Verrucosispora sp. NA02020: one gene and its partner. The protein of the gene in region 1 interacts with the protein of each later gene in a pairwise test. Links are inferred from orthologs where the notes say so. Each region holds a gene or a part of one and is shown on either strand. Other genes may lie near its edges.

Region 1 (4,963 bases):
CCGGGCACCCCGGCGTCCACCGCGAGCAGCGTGAAGGCACCCTCCAGCCGCTGGCAGACCACCCGCATGGCGGCGGCGAGCAACTGCGGCCCGTCCGGGTGGCCGGCGGCCCGCAGCTCGGCCAGGGCCTTGGCGAGCAGGTGCGCGGCGCACTCGGTGTCGGTGTCACTGACGAACTGGACGCCGTCGTCCTCCAGCTCGGTGCGGAGCTTGGCGAAGTTCTCGATGATGCCGTTGTGGATCACCGCGACCCCGCCGTCGGGTGACAGGTGCGGGTGCGCGTTGCGGTCCGTGGGGCCGCCGTGGGTGGCCCACCGGGTGTGCCCGATGCCGGTGGTGCCGTCGCCGATGCCGATCGGGCTGGCTCCGCAGCCGGCCGGGTCCTCGGCGGCACGCTCGGAGAGCACCTTCTCCAGGTTGGCCAGCTTGCCGGCCTTCTTCTCGGTCAGCAGCTGCCCGTCGCAGACCACGGCGACACCCGCCGAGTCGTAGCCGCGGTACTCCAGCCGCCGCAGGCCGTCGAGCACGATACCGAGCGCCGGCCGACTGCCGGCGTACCCCACGATTCCACACATGGGAGGCAGCCTAACCAGATCCGCTCACGATGTCTGCGCGAAAGCCGGGTAAACAATCACTGAATTTGAGCGATTAGCGCTACACGGTGATCGGTGTCACCTCGCACGCAAGCGGGGGCGGGCAGGACGACCGGGCCCAGCCGTACCCTGACCGTGTGACGAGCACCGATGTCGACCCGCTGGTGAGCCGGATGCGCCCGTTCGGGACGACGGTTTTCGCCGAGATGTCCGCTCTGGCCGTGCGTACCGGCGCGGTCAACCTCGGACAGGGTTTCCCGGACACCGACGGCCCGCCCGAGATGCTCGCCGCCGCCGCCGAGGCGCTGCGGGCCGGCCGCAACCAGTACCCTCCCGGCCCCGGCGTACCGGAGCTGCGCGCCGCCGTGGCGGCACACCAGCGCCGGTTCTGGGGCCTGGAGTACGACCCGGACGGCGAGATCGTGATCACGGCGGGCGCCACCGAGGCGATCGCCGCCGCGATCCTCGGTCTCTGCGAGCCGGGCGACGAGGTGGTCTGCTTCGAGCCCTACTACGACTCGTACGCCGCCTCGGTCACGCTGGCCGGAGCCGTCCGGCGACCGGTCACGCTGCGGCCCGGCGACGACGGGCGGTACGCCTTCGACCCGGCGGACCTGCGGGCCGCGTTCGGGCCGCGGACCCGACTGGTGCTGCTGAACTCCCCGCACAACCCGACCGGCAAGGTCTTCACCCCGGCCGAGTTGTCGCTGATCGCCGAGCTGTGCCAGGAGCACGGCGCGTACGCGGTCACCGACGAGGTGTACGAGCACCTGGTCTTCACCGACGCGTCGACCGGGCACGTCCCACTGGCCACGCTGCCCGGCATGCGCGAGCGCACGCTCCGCGTCTCGTCGGCCGGCAAGACGTTCTCCTGCACCGGCTGGAAGGTGGGCTGGGTCAGCGGTCCGGCGGCACTCGTCTCGGCGGTGCTGCGGGTCAAGCAGTTCCTCACCTTCGTCAACGCGGCGCCACTGCAACCTGCGGTCGCGGTGGCCCTCGCCCTGCCCGACGCCTACTTCACCGACTTCCGAGACGGCATGCAGGCCCGCCGCGACCAGTTGATCAGCGGGCTCGGCGACGCCGGCTTCGACGTGCTCACGCCGGAGGGGACGTACTTCGTCACCGCCGACATCACCGCCCTCGGCGGCACCGACGGCGTCGACTTCTGCCGGACGTTGCCGGAGCGCTGCGGCGTGGTGGCCGTACCCACCCAGGTCTTCTACGACGACCCGGAGGCCGGCCGGCGGCTGGTGCGGTTCGCGTTCTGCAAACGCCCGGAGGTGCTGACCGAGGCGGTGGCCCGGCTACGCCGGGCAGGCGCGCACGCCTGACCCGGCGGTCAGCGCGTCCGGGCCCGACGGCGCGCCGCCGACCGGGTGAGCAGGGGGCACCACGGCCGCCCTGCCGCGTGTACCGGCCGTCGCGTCGGTCAGGCCGGGCTGGCCGTGCGGACCTGTTCGGCGATCCGCTCGGCGACCTTCCGTGCGGTCGCCTCGGTGGCCGCCTCGACCATCACCCGCACCAGCGGCTCGGTGCCCGAGGGGCGCAGCAGCACCCGTCCCGTCTCGCCCAGCTCGGCCTCGGCGCGTTCCACCTCGGCGCGGACGGCGGGCGCGGCGGCACCGACGGTGCGGTCACCCACCGGCACGTTGATCAGCACCTGCGGCAGCTTGGTCACCACCGCCGCGAGGTCCGCCAGGGTCCGGCCGGTGGCGGCCATCCGGGCCATCAGGTGCAGCCCGGTCAGCACCCCGTCGCCGGTGGTGGCGTACGCGGGCATGACGATGTGTCCACTCTGCTCACCGCCGAGCGCCAGCCCGGAGGCGCGCAGTTCCTCCAGCACGTACCGGTCGCCCACCTTGGTCTCGATCAGCCGGATGCCCTCGGCGGACATGGCCAGGCGCAGGCCGAGGTTGCTCATCACGGTGGCGACCAGGGTGTCCCCGGTCAGCGTGCCGGCCTCCCGCATGGCCAGCGCCAGGATCGCCATCACCTGGTCGCCGTCGACCTCGTCGCCGTCGGCGGTGACCGCCACGCAGCGGTCGGCGTCGCCGTCGTGCGCGATACCGAGGTGTGCGCCGTGCTCGACCACGGCCTGTTGCAGGGCGGCGATGTGGTTCGAGCCGCACCCGTCGTTGATGTTGAGCCCGTCCGGCTCGGCGTAGATCGCGACGACCTCGGCGCCCGCCTCGCGGTACACGGCCGGGGCGACCTCGGCGGCGGCGCCGTTGGCGCAGTCCACCACGACCTTGATCCCGTCGAGCCGGTGCGGCACGGTGCCCGCCAGGTGCTGCACGTAGTGGTCGGCGCCGTCGAGCAGGTCGTGTACGCGGCCCACGCCCGCACCGACCGGCCGCGTCCAGGCGGTGGTGGCGTTGGCCTCGATGGCCGCCTCGATCCGCATCTCGATCTCGTCGGGCAGCTTGTGCCCACCAGCCGCGAAGAGCTTGATCCCGTTGTCCGGCATCGGGTTGTGCGAGGCGGAGAGCATCACCCCGAGATCCGCCTTGGCCTCGGCGGTGAGGAACGCCACCGCCGGGGTGGGCAGCACGCCGACCCGGACCACGGTCGCTCCGGCGCTGGTCAGTCCGGCCACCACGGCCGCCTCCAGCATCTCGCCGCTGGCGCGGGTGTCCCGGCCGACCACGGCGATCGGAGCGTGACTGCGATCCGACTCGGCGAGGGTGTGGGCGGCCGCGACGGCCACCGAGAGCGCCAACTCCGGGGTGAGGTCGACGTTCGCCCGCCCGCGTACGCCGTCCGTGCCGAACAACCGGCCCATACCCACCAACCTCCGATGAAACTGCCGTTACAGGTGAAAAGCGGACGGCCGGTCCACCTCCCCGGGTCGAGGGGAGGCGGACCGGCCGTCCGTCAGAAGTACAAGGTGCGGCTGGAGATCAGCGCTTCGAGTACTGGGGAGCCTTACGGGCCTTCTTGAGGCCGTACTTCTTGCTCTCCTTGACCCGCGCGTCACGGGTCAGGAAGCCGGCCTTCTTGAGGGCCGGGCGGTCGTCGGGCTCGTTGACGATCAGCGCCCGCGCGATGGCCAGCCGCAGCGCGCCGGCCTGGCCGGTGGTGCCGCCGCCCCGCAGGTTGGCGATCACGTCGAAGGCCTCGGGCTTCTCGGCGGTGACCAGCGGGTCCTTGATCAGCTGCTGGTGCACCTTGCTCGGGAAGTAGGCTTCCAGGTCGCGTCCGTTGCACGTGATCTTGCCGGTGCCCGGCACGATCCGGACTCGGACGATGGCCTCCTTGCGCCGACCCACGGTCTGGATCGGGCGGTCACCACGAGGCGCGCGGGCGACGGGCGCCGGCGCCTCGGTGGCCTCGGGGGCGACCTCGGTGGCGGTGATGTCGGTCATGCTGCTTCCTTCGCCCGCGCTCACTGCGCGATCTGCTTGATCTCGAACGGCGCCGGCTGCTGCGCGCCGTGCGGGTGCTCGGCACCGGCGTAGACCTTCAGCTTCTTGATCAGCTGACGGCCCAGCTTGTTGTGCGGGAGCATCCCCTTGACAGCCAGCTCGATGGCCCGGTCGGGGCGCTTGGCGAGCAGCTCCTCGTAACCGACCTGCTTCAGGCCGCCCGGGTAGCCGGAGTGGCGGTAGGCGATCTTCTGCTGCCGCTTGTTGCCGGTCAGCGCGACCTTGCCCGCGTTCACGATGACGACGAAGTCGCCCGTGTCGACGTGCGGCGCGAAAGTCGGCTTGTGCTTGCCCCGCAGCAGCGTGGCGGCGTGGGTGGCCAAGCGGCCCAGCACGACATCAGAGGCGTCGATGACGTGCCACTGACGCTCGATCTCACCCGGCTTCGGGCTGTACGTACGCACAGGTCTACCTTGTCTCGTCGTCGGTCTGGGGTAGCGCGCCGAGGTGACCAGGGCTTCCCGGTCGGACCAGCGCGCACGAACGACCAAGCGTACCTCAGGCGGCACGCCCACAGATGTCGTACAACAGCAGGCAACGATACCCGTAGCCCCGTCGGCCGGTCAAAACGGGGGTCCGGCGGGCGCGCCGGATGGAGGGACAATACCCCCTCAGACCCGTGCCCGCGCCATCCGGGACCCCGGCCGGAGGTACGCCACCCAGGTGACCGCCAGCAACACCAGGAAGAAACCGACATAGAAGCGCAGGGCCGGCTGGATCCCGCCGTAGGTCGACCGGGCCCAGGCGTAACAGATCGGCACCAGGAAACCGCCGAAGGCGCCGACCGCGGAGATGATGCCCAGCGCACCGGCGGCCTGCCGACGCATCGCCAGCATCACCTCCGGCGTACCGCCCAGGTCCTCGCCCTTGACCCGGAAGATCTTGCTGATCATCCGGTAGGTCGAGCCGTTGCCCACCCCGGTGGCGACGAAGAGCAGCAGGAAG
Region 2 (7,894 bases), 3.9 Mb from region 1 along the record:
CGTCGATCTGCGCGAAGGCGTTGCGGTACGCGTTGCGGGCCCGGACCAGCCCGTTGTAGATCGACACGCCGAAGCCGAGCACCGCTACGACGATCACCACCAGACACAGCAATCCGATGATCAGTTCCATGGCCGCTCCCTCGGTTGCACGTCGGTTCCAGCGCTCATGATCGTACGGGCGACGGTCCAGAGCTGCCCGTTCTCCCCTGAGGTGTACGCCCGGTGAGGGCGGGACCGCTATGCGTCCCGCCCTCACCCGACTGTCGGATCAGCGTCCGGCCCGGTACGCCTTGACCGCGCTGTCGGCGACGTCCCAGATGGCGATCACGACGATCACCACGATGCTGATCCGGCTGACCGTGGCGAGGCCGCCGTCGCGCAGCCAGGCGAAACGGTCGACGAACTCCGGGTTGAGCAGCCGCTCGTCCTGGAGCAGCCAGATCGCCGGCACCGCGAAGCCCAGGTTGAGCAGGACGTTGACGCCGACCAGCGGCCAGGTCCACCGGCGGGCCCGGTACTTGGCGAACTCCAGACCGATGCTGGCGACCAGGACCACGAGGAACACCGGCAGCCAGAACGTCCAGAGCGCCGGGTCGAGGATCGGCAGCCGGTCGCCGTCACCGATCACCCGCTGGAACTGCTGCCACGGCAGGAAGGCGATGAACAGGACCAGGAACACGATCGAGGCCACCACGTCGGTGAGGCTGACGTCCCGCTCGACGGGTTCCTCGGGTAGTTGGTCGACGGTCCATTCCGGCAGGTGCAGCGGGGTGCCGAACCGTTCCATCGCCGCGAAGACAAGCGTCACCCAGAAGCCGATGTGCACCGCGACGTTGAACGCCGCCCCGATGCCCTCGCCGACCGCGCCGGCCGGGTTCTCGGCGGTGGTGGCCTCCAGCACGCCCATCAGCACGCCGACGACGGCGGGCACGGTGCTCAGCAGCACGATCATCAGGCGTTGCCAGGCCGGGTAGTACTCCGGGCCGATGAGCTGGAGTCTCCGGTCGCTGTAGCGAGCGGCCAACTGTGCCGGGTTGCCCAGCTCGGTGAGGACCTCGCGCTCGGCGGTGGTGGCGTCGAGCCCGGCGGCGGTCCGGCCGTCGACCATGTCGGCGATCGAGGCGCGCAACTCGTCGGCGATCTCCGCACGCCGTCCGGTCGGCACGGAACGCAGCGTGGCGGCGAGATACCGGTCGGTCAGGGAGGTCGTCATCTCCGGGCTCCTTCGATCAGGTCGGTCAGGGAGGTCTGTACGGCGGAGAGGTCGTCCAGCAGCCGGCGCAGCACCTGCTCGCCGGACTCGCTGGTGCGGTAGAACTTGCGCGGCCGGCTCTCCTCGGTGTTCCACTCGCTGCTCAGCAGCCCCTGCTCCTCCAGCCGGCGCAGCAGTGGATAGAGCGTGTTGGCGTCCACCGGGAAGCCGTGCCCGGTGAGCCGTTGCAGGAGTGCGTAGCCGTAGTCGGGTCGACGCAGCGCGACCAGGCTGGCCACCACCACCGTTCCCCGGCGTAGCTCCTGGAGGTGTGTCCGTAGGACGTCGTCGCTGACCATGCGTCACACGATAGTGTGTGCCACACAGCATTGTCCAGCGCGCAATAGTGTCCGCCACGCGACATGGTGTCAGCGCGAGGCGTTCCTCGCCACAAACGAGACCCCGCCCCCGCCCCGCCCCGCCCCCCCGGCCCCCCGCCCCCGCCCCCCGCTCTGCCCCTGCCCCGTGGGGCTGGCCCCAGTTGATCAAGAAGTTTTGATCACGGAAGGAGGGTGTCGAGGGCGCAAACTCCTTGGTCATCTGCTGCGCCCGCCCACTCTCGGCACAGCGCGCTCTGGTGCAGACGGTCCAGCGGGGAGCTGGCCGTGCCGACCTGACTTCCCGTCGCCAGGCTCTGTGGTTCCGCAGCTCATCGATCATGGAGTCGAGGTCGCGGATATGTACTGGTATGCGCGTTATGGAACTGCCACAACTCCATGATCGGCGGGGCGAGTGGCGGAGTGGTGGGCGGCGGAGTGGTGGGCGGCGGGTGGTGGGAGGTCGGGTGGTGGTGGGCGGGCGGTTGGTCGTACACGGTGATGGGCCTGGTCGACGGGGGCGCGGCCGCTACCTCGTCGGGTCGGTGGGGTCGGCCGCGCGTATCGGGCCAGCATGATCCGCGACACCTCGGCGGACCGGGGGTGCGCGGCGCGCTGGAACGGCCTCCGGCGGCAGGGTTAGGGTTAGCCCCGACCGTCTCGATCATCCGACCCGGGGGGCTCCGTGGGCGATTCGTTCGCGCATCTGCACGTGCACACGGAGTACTCGATGCTCGACGGTGCGGCCCGCCTCAAGGACCTGTTCGCCGAGGTCAAGCGGCAGGGGATGCCGGCCGTGGCGATGACCGACCACGGCAACATGCACGGCGCGAACGACTTCTACAAGCAGGCCATGGCCGCCGGGGTCACCCCGATCCTGGGCATCGAGGCGTACGTGGCGCCGGAGTCGCGGTTCCACAAGAAGCGGGTGCGCTGGGGTCGCCCGGAGCAGAAGAGCGACGACGTCTCCGGCAGTGGCGGTTACACGCACAAGACGATCTGGGCGCGCAACAAGACCGGCCTGCACAACCTCTTCACGCTGACCAGCAAGGCGTACACCGAGGGCTACTTCGTCAAGTGGCCCCGGATGGACGCCGAGCTGCTGGCCGAGTGCGCCGACGGGCTGATGGCGACCACCGGCTGCCCCTCCGGCGAGGTGCAGACCCGGCTGCGGCTCGGCCACGACGCGCAGGCCCTGGAGGCCGCCGCGAAGTACCAGGACATCTTCGGCAAGGAGAACTACTTCCTGGAGCTGATGGACCACGGCCTGGACATCGAGAAGAGGGTCCGGGACGGGCTGGTCGAGATCGGTCGCAAGCTGGGCATCCCGCCGGTGGTCACCAACGACTCGCACTACACGCACGAGGCGCAGTCCGAGGCGCACGACGTGCTGCTCTGCGTGCAGACCGGCAGCAACGTCGCCGACCCGAACCGGTTCAAGTTCGGCGGCAGCGGCTACTACATCAAGTCCGCCGACGAGATGCGCGGTGTGGACGGCTCCGACGTCTGGCTGGAGGGCTGCCGCAACACGCTGCTGGTGGCCGAGCGGGTCGACCCGACCGGGATGTTCGAGTTCCACAACCTGATGCCGCGCTTCCCGGTGCCCGAGGGCGAGACCGAGGAGTCCTGGTTCCGCAAGGAGACCTTCGTCGGCCTGGCCCGCCGCTACCCGCAGGGCATCCCCGAGGGCCACGTCGTGCAGGCCGAGTACGAGCTGGGCGTCATCATCCAGATGGGTTTCCCGTCGTACTTCCTCGTGGTCGCCGACTTCATCCAGTGGGCCAAGAACCAGGGCATCGCGGTCGGCCCCGGCCGGGGTTCGGCGGCCGGTTCGCTGGTCGCGTACGCGCTGGGCATCACCGACCTGGACCCGATCCCGCACGGGCTGATCTTCGAGCGGTTCCTCAACCCCGAGCGCGTCTCCATGCCGGATGTCGACATCGACTTCGACGAGCGTCGGCGCGGTGAGGTGATCAAGTACGTCACCGACAAGTGGGGCGAGGACAAGGTGGCGCAGATCGCCACCTTCGGCACGATCAAGGCGAAGGCCGCGATCAAGGACTCGGCGCGGGTGCTCGGCTACCCGTACGCGGTCGGCGACCGGATCACCAAGGCCATGCCGCCGGCCGTGATGGGCAAGGACATCCCGCTCGAAGGCATCTTCGACCCGAAGCACCCCCGGTATGCCGAGGCCGGCGAGATCCGGGGCATGTACGAGTCCGAGGCCGACGTCAAGAAGGTCATCGACACCGCCCGGGGCATCGAGGGGCTGATCCGGCAGACCGGTGTGCACGCCGCCGGTGTGATCATGTCGGCCGAGCCGATCATCGAGCACATCCCGCTGATGCGTCGGGACTCCGACGGGGTCATCATCACCCAGTTCGACTACCCGACGTGCGAGTCGCTCGGGCTGTTGAAGATGGACTTCCTCGGCCTGCGCAACCTCACCATCATCGACGACGCGGTCAAGAACATCCAGCTCAACCACGGCAAGGAACTCGACCTGCTGGGCCTGCCGCTGGACGACAAGCCCGCGTACGAGCTGCTGGCCCGGGGCGACACCCTGGGCGTGTTCCAACTCGACGGCGGGCCGATGCGGTCGCTGCTGCGGATGATGAAGCCGGACAACTTCGAGGACATCTCCGCCGTGCTGGCGCTGTACCGCCCCGGCCCGATGGGCGTCGACTCGCACACCAACTACGCGCTGCGCAAGAACGGCCTCCAGGAGATCACCCCGATCCACCCGGAGCTGGAGGAGCCGCTGCGGGAGATCCTCGCCCCCACCTACGGCCTGATCGTCTATCAGGAGCAGGTGCAGCGCGCCGCGCAGATCCTCGCCGGCTACACGCTCGGCCAGGCCGACCTGCTGCGTCGGGCGATGGGCAAGAAGAAGAAGGAGATCCTCGACAAGGAGTTCGGCCCGTTCCGGGACGGCTGCCGCGAACACGGCTACTCCGACGAGGCCGTCCAGAAGGTCTGGGACGTGCTGGTCCCGTTCGCCGGGTACGCCTTCAACAAGGCGCACTCGGCCGCGTACGGGCTGGTGTCGTACTGGACGGCGTACCTGAAGGCGCACTACCCGGCCGAGTACATGGCGGCGCTGCTGACCTCCGTCGGCGACGACAAGGACAAGATGGCCATGTACCTGTCGGAGTGCCGCCGGATGGGCATCCAGGTGCTGCCGCCGGACGTGAACACCTCCGCCGGGCCGTTCACCCCGGTCGGCAAGGAGATCCGCTTCGGCCTCGGCGCGATCCGCAACGTCGGCGCCAACGTGGTGGCGGCGATCATGCGGTGCCGCGACGAGAAGGGCGAGTACGCGGACTTCTACGACTTCCTGTCCAAGGTGGACGCGGTGGTCTGCAACAAGAAGACCATCGAATCGCTGATCAAGGCCGGGGCGTTCGACTCGCTCAAGCATTCGCGCAAGGCGCTGCTCACCGTGCACGCCGACGCCATCGACGCGTACGCCGACGTGAAGCGCAAGGAGGCCGTCGGCCAGTACGACCTCTTCGGTTCGGGCTTCGGCGACACCGAGACGGCGACCACCACCACGGTCATGCCCGTCATCAGCGACGGCGAGTGGGACAAGCGCGACAAGCTCGCGTTCGAACGCGAGATGCTCGGCCTGTACGTCTCCGACCACCCGCTGTTCGGTCTGGAACACGTGCTGAACGCGGCGGCCGACTGCACCATCGCCACCCTGTCCGAGGAGGGCACCGTGCCCGACGGCGCGGTGGTCACCCTCGCCGGCATCCTCTCCGGCGTGCAGCGTCGGGTCACCAAACAGGGCCGAGCGTGGGCCTCGGCGACCCTGGAGGACCTGGCCGGTGGGGTGGAGGCGCTGTTCTTCCCGAACACCTACGAGGTGATCGGACAGTACATCGCCGAGGACGCCATCGTGGTGGTCAAGGGCCGGATCGACCGGCGCGACGACACCCCCCGCATCATGGCGATGGACATGCAGTTGCCGGACGTCAGCAGCAACCCGGCGAGCAAACCGGTCACCCTGACGATTCCGGTCAACCGGCTCACGCCACCGCTCGCCGACCGGCTCAAGGAGACCCTGCTGCTGCATCCCGGCGACACCGAGGTGCACGTGAAGCTGCACCGCAGCGGGCGCGTCGAGACCTGGCGACTCGGCCTGTTCCGGGTCGCCGCCACCACCGCCCTGATGGGTGACCTCAAGAGCGTCCTCGGCCCCGCCAACGTGAGCTGACCCTGCTCGGCCTGCACGACACGGGTGCCGGAACGGTTCTCGGAACGCAGGCCCTTAGCGCGGGTCGGGAGCCAGGGCGCGCGGATTGGCGCTGGGGCGCGGGCGTGACCAGGGCTAACGTCGGGGCGTGGAACTGGAACAGGCACAGAAGCTGTGGCAACCACAGCCCGGATGGCTGAACACCGCCAGTTACGGGCTGCCGCCGGACCCGGCGTGGGAGGCGTTGCAGGACGCGCTCGCGGCGTGGCGAGCCGGACGCGGCTCGTGGGAGGGCTGGAGCGAGACGACCGACCGGTCCCGGGCCGCGTTCGCCCAGCTGGTCGGGGTGCCGGTGGCAGACGTGTCGGTCGGCGCCGTCGTCTCCCAGATGCTGGCCCCGGTCGCCGCCGCACTGCCCGCCGGGGCGCGGGTGGTCGTTCCCGAGGTCGAGTTCACCTCCAACCTCTTCCCGTGGCTGGTGCAGGAGGAACGGGGCGTGCAGGTTCGCACCGTACCGCTGGACGGGCTGGTCGACGCGATCGACGACAGCACCGACCTGGTGGCGTTCAGCCTGGTGCAGTCCGCCGACGGGACGGTGGCCGCGTACGACGAGATCGTCGCGGCGGCCCGAGCGCACGGCGCGCTCGTCGTGGTGGACGCCACCCAGGCGTGCGGCTGGCTGCCGTTCGACGCGAGCCGGGCCGACGTGGTCGTGGCCGGCGGCTACAAGTGGCTGATGGGACCGCGGGGCACCGCGTTCGCGTACCTCGATCCGGCCCTGCGGGAGCGGCTGCGGCCCGACGCCGCCGGCTGGTACGCGGGCCGAGACCCGCACGCCTCCTACTACGGGCCGCCGCTGCGGCTCGCCGACGACGCCCGCCGCTTCGACATCTCGCCGTCCTGGTTCAACTGGGTCGGCGCGGCCCCGGCGCTGGAACTGCTGCTGGAGATCGGGGTGCCGGCCGTGTACGCGCACGACGTGGCGCTGGCCAACCGGTTCCTCACCGGCTTGGGGCGACCGCCCGGCGACAGCGCGATCGTCACCGTGGAGGTGCCCGACGCGCAGCACAAGCTGGAACGGGCCGGGGTACGCGCAGCCGTCCGGGCCGGCCGGGTCCGCGCCTCCTTCCACCTCTACACCACCCCCGAGGACGTAGACCTGGCCCTCGACGCCCTGCTGTCCTGATGTAAGGAAGGGCCCCCTGTTACCGCCTGGTGTATAGCAGGGGACCCTTCCTAACGTCGTGGATCCGTCGACGGCCGGCACCCTGTTGGGGGTGCCGGCCGTCGTGGTGGTGTGGGTCAGCTGTTCCAGTGTGCGGCGACGAGGTCGGCGGCCTGTTGTTCCCACTGGGCGTAGTGGTCGGGGAATGCGGAGACCTGGACGGTCTGGGCGGCGACGGTCAAGGGCATGTCCTGCCAGCCGTCGACCTGCTTGAGGCCCTTGAGGAAGGCGAGGGTGGAGTATTCGGGGTCGGTGATCTGTTCGACGGTGCCCCAACCGGAGGAGGGGCGCTGCTGGAACAGTCCCTGGGAGTCGTGGTCGTTGCGGGCGCCGAGGTGGCCGAGGTTCTGCAGCTTGGACTCCTGGAATGCGGTGCCGATGGCGATGACGGCGGCGCGTTCGTTCATGTCGGCCTTCTTCGTCGCGGCGATGATGGCCTTGGCGTTGGCGATCTGCTCGTTGTCGAGGTCGATGTGGGACTGGGTGCCCTGCACGCCGTGCGGGATGAGGGTGGTGGTGTCGGGCTTGTCGGCCTGGATGGCGGCGGTGATGGGGTTGGTCGGTGTGGTGTCGGTGGTGCTGTGGTTGAGGGGTCCGGCGGCGAGGCCGCCGGCGACGGTGAGTCCGGCGATGGCGAGGACGCTCGTCGTGGTGGTGTGGGTCAGCTGTTCCAGTGTGCGGCGACGAGGTCGGCGGCCTGTTGTTCCCACTGGGCGTAGTGGTCGGGGAATGCGGAGACCTGGACGGTCTGGGCGGCGACGGTCAAGGGCATGTCCTGCCAGCCGTCGACCTGCTTGAGGCCCTTGAGGAAGGCGAGGGTGGAGTATTCGGGGTCGGTGATCTGTTCGACGGTGCCCCAACCGGAGGAGGGGCGCTGCTGGAACAGTCCCTGGGAGTCGTGG

What was found. Proteins that work in one complex are often made in the same cells at the same time.
Region 2: the proteins of HUT12_RS28110 (region 1) and dnaE interact in binary tests that used the Escherichia coli proteins (3 or more experiments, as listed by UniProt). The link is inferred for Verrucosispora sp. NA02020 from one-to-one orthologs.

What each region holds. Positions count from the first base shown.
Region 1 is NZ_CP054923.1:6,308,173-6,313,135, forward strand. What follows is about bases 1-2,827. They hold HUT12_RS28110 (pyridoxal phosphate-dependent aminotransferase), read left to right. Parts: upstream 1-730; coding sequence 731-1,924; downstream 1,925-2,827. Other genes in these bases: glmS (glutamine--fructose-6-phosphate transaminase (isomerizing)), read right to left, coding at 1-575; glmM (phosphoglucosamine mutase), read right to left, coding at 2,023-2,827. Also shown: more of glmM, read right to left, coding at 2,828-3,375; rpsI (30S ribosomal protein S9), read right to left, coding at 3,494-3,958; rplM (50S ribosomal protein L13), read right to left, coding at 3,979-4,422; HUT12_RS28130 (NarK family nitrate/nitrite MFS transporter), read right to left, coding at 4,630-4,963. UniProt on the Escherichia coli protein: Shows aminotransferase activity with methionine and histidine as substrates, and to a lesser extent also with phenylalanine.
Region 2 is NZ_CP054923.1:2,442,619-2,450,512, forward strand. The notes cover bases 1,877-5,988. They hold dnaE (DNA polymerase III subunit alpha), read left to right. Parts: upstream 1,877-2,254; coding sequence 2,255-5,788; downstream 5,789-5,988. Other genes in these bases: HUT12_RS10750 (aminotransferase class V-fold PLP-dependent enzyme), read left to right, coding at 5,916-5,988. Outside these bases: HUT12_RS10730 (LemA family protein), read right to left, coding at 1-130; HUT12_RS10735 (permease prefix domain 1-containing protein), read right to left, coding at 269-1,213; HUT12_RS10740 (PadR family transcriptional regulator), read right to left, coding at 1,210-1,551; more of HUT12_RS10750, read left to right, coding at 5,989-6,953; HUT12_RS10755 (hypothetical protein), read right to left, coding at 7,070-7,657; HUT12_RS10760 (hypothetical protein), read right to left, coding at 7,654-7,894. UniProt on the Escherichia coli protein: DNA polymerase III is a complex, multichain enzyme responsible for most of the replicative synthesis in bacteria. This DNA polymerase also exhibits 3' to 5' exonuclease activity. The alpha chain is the DNA polymerase catalytic subunit.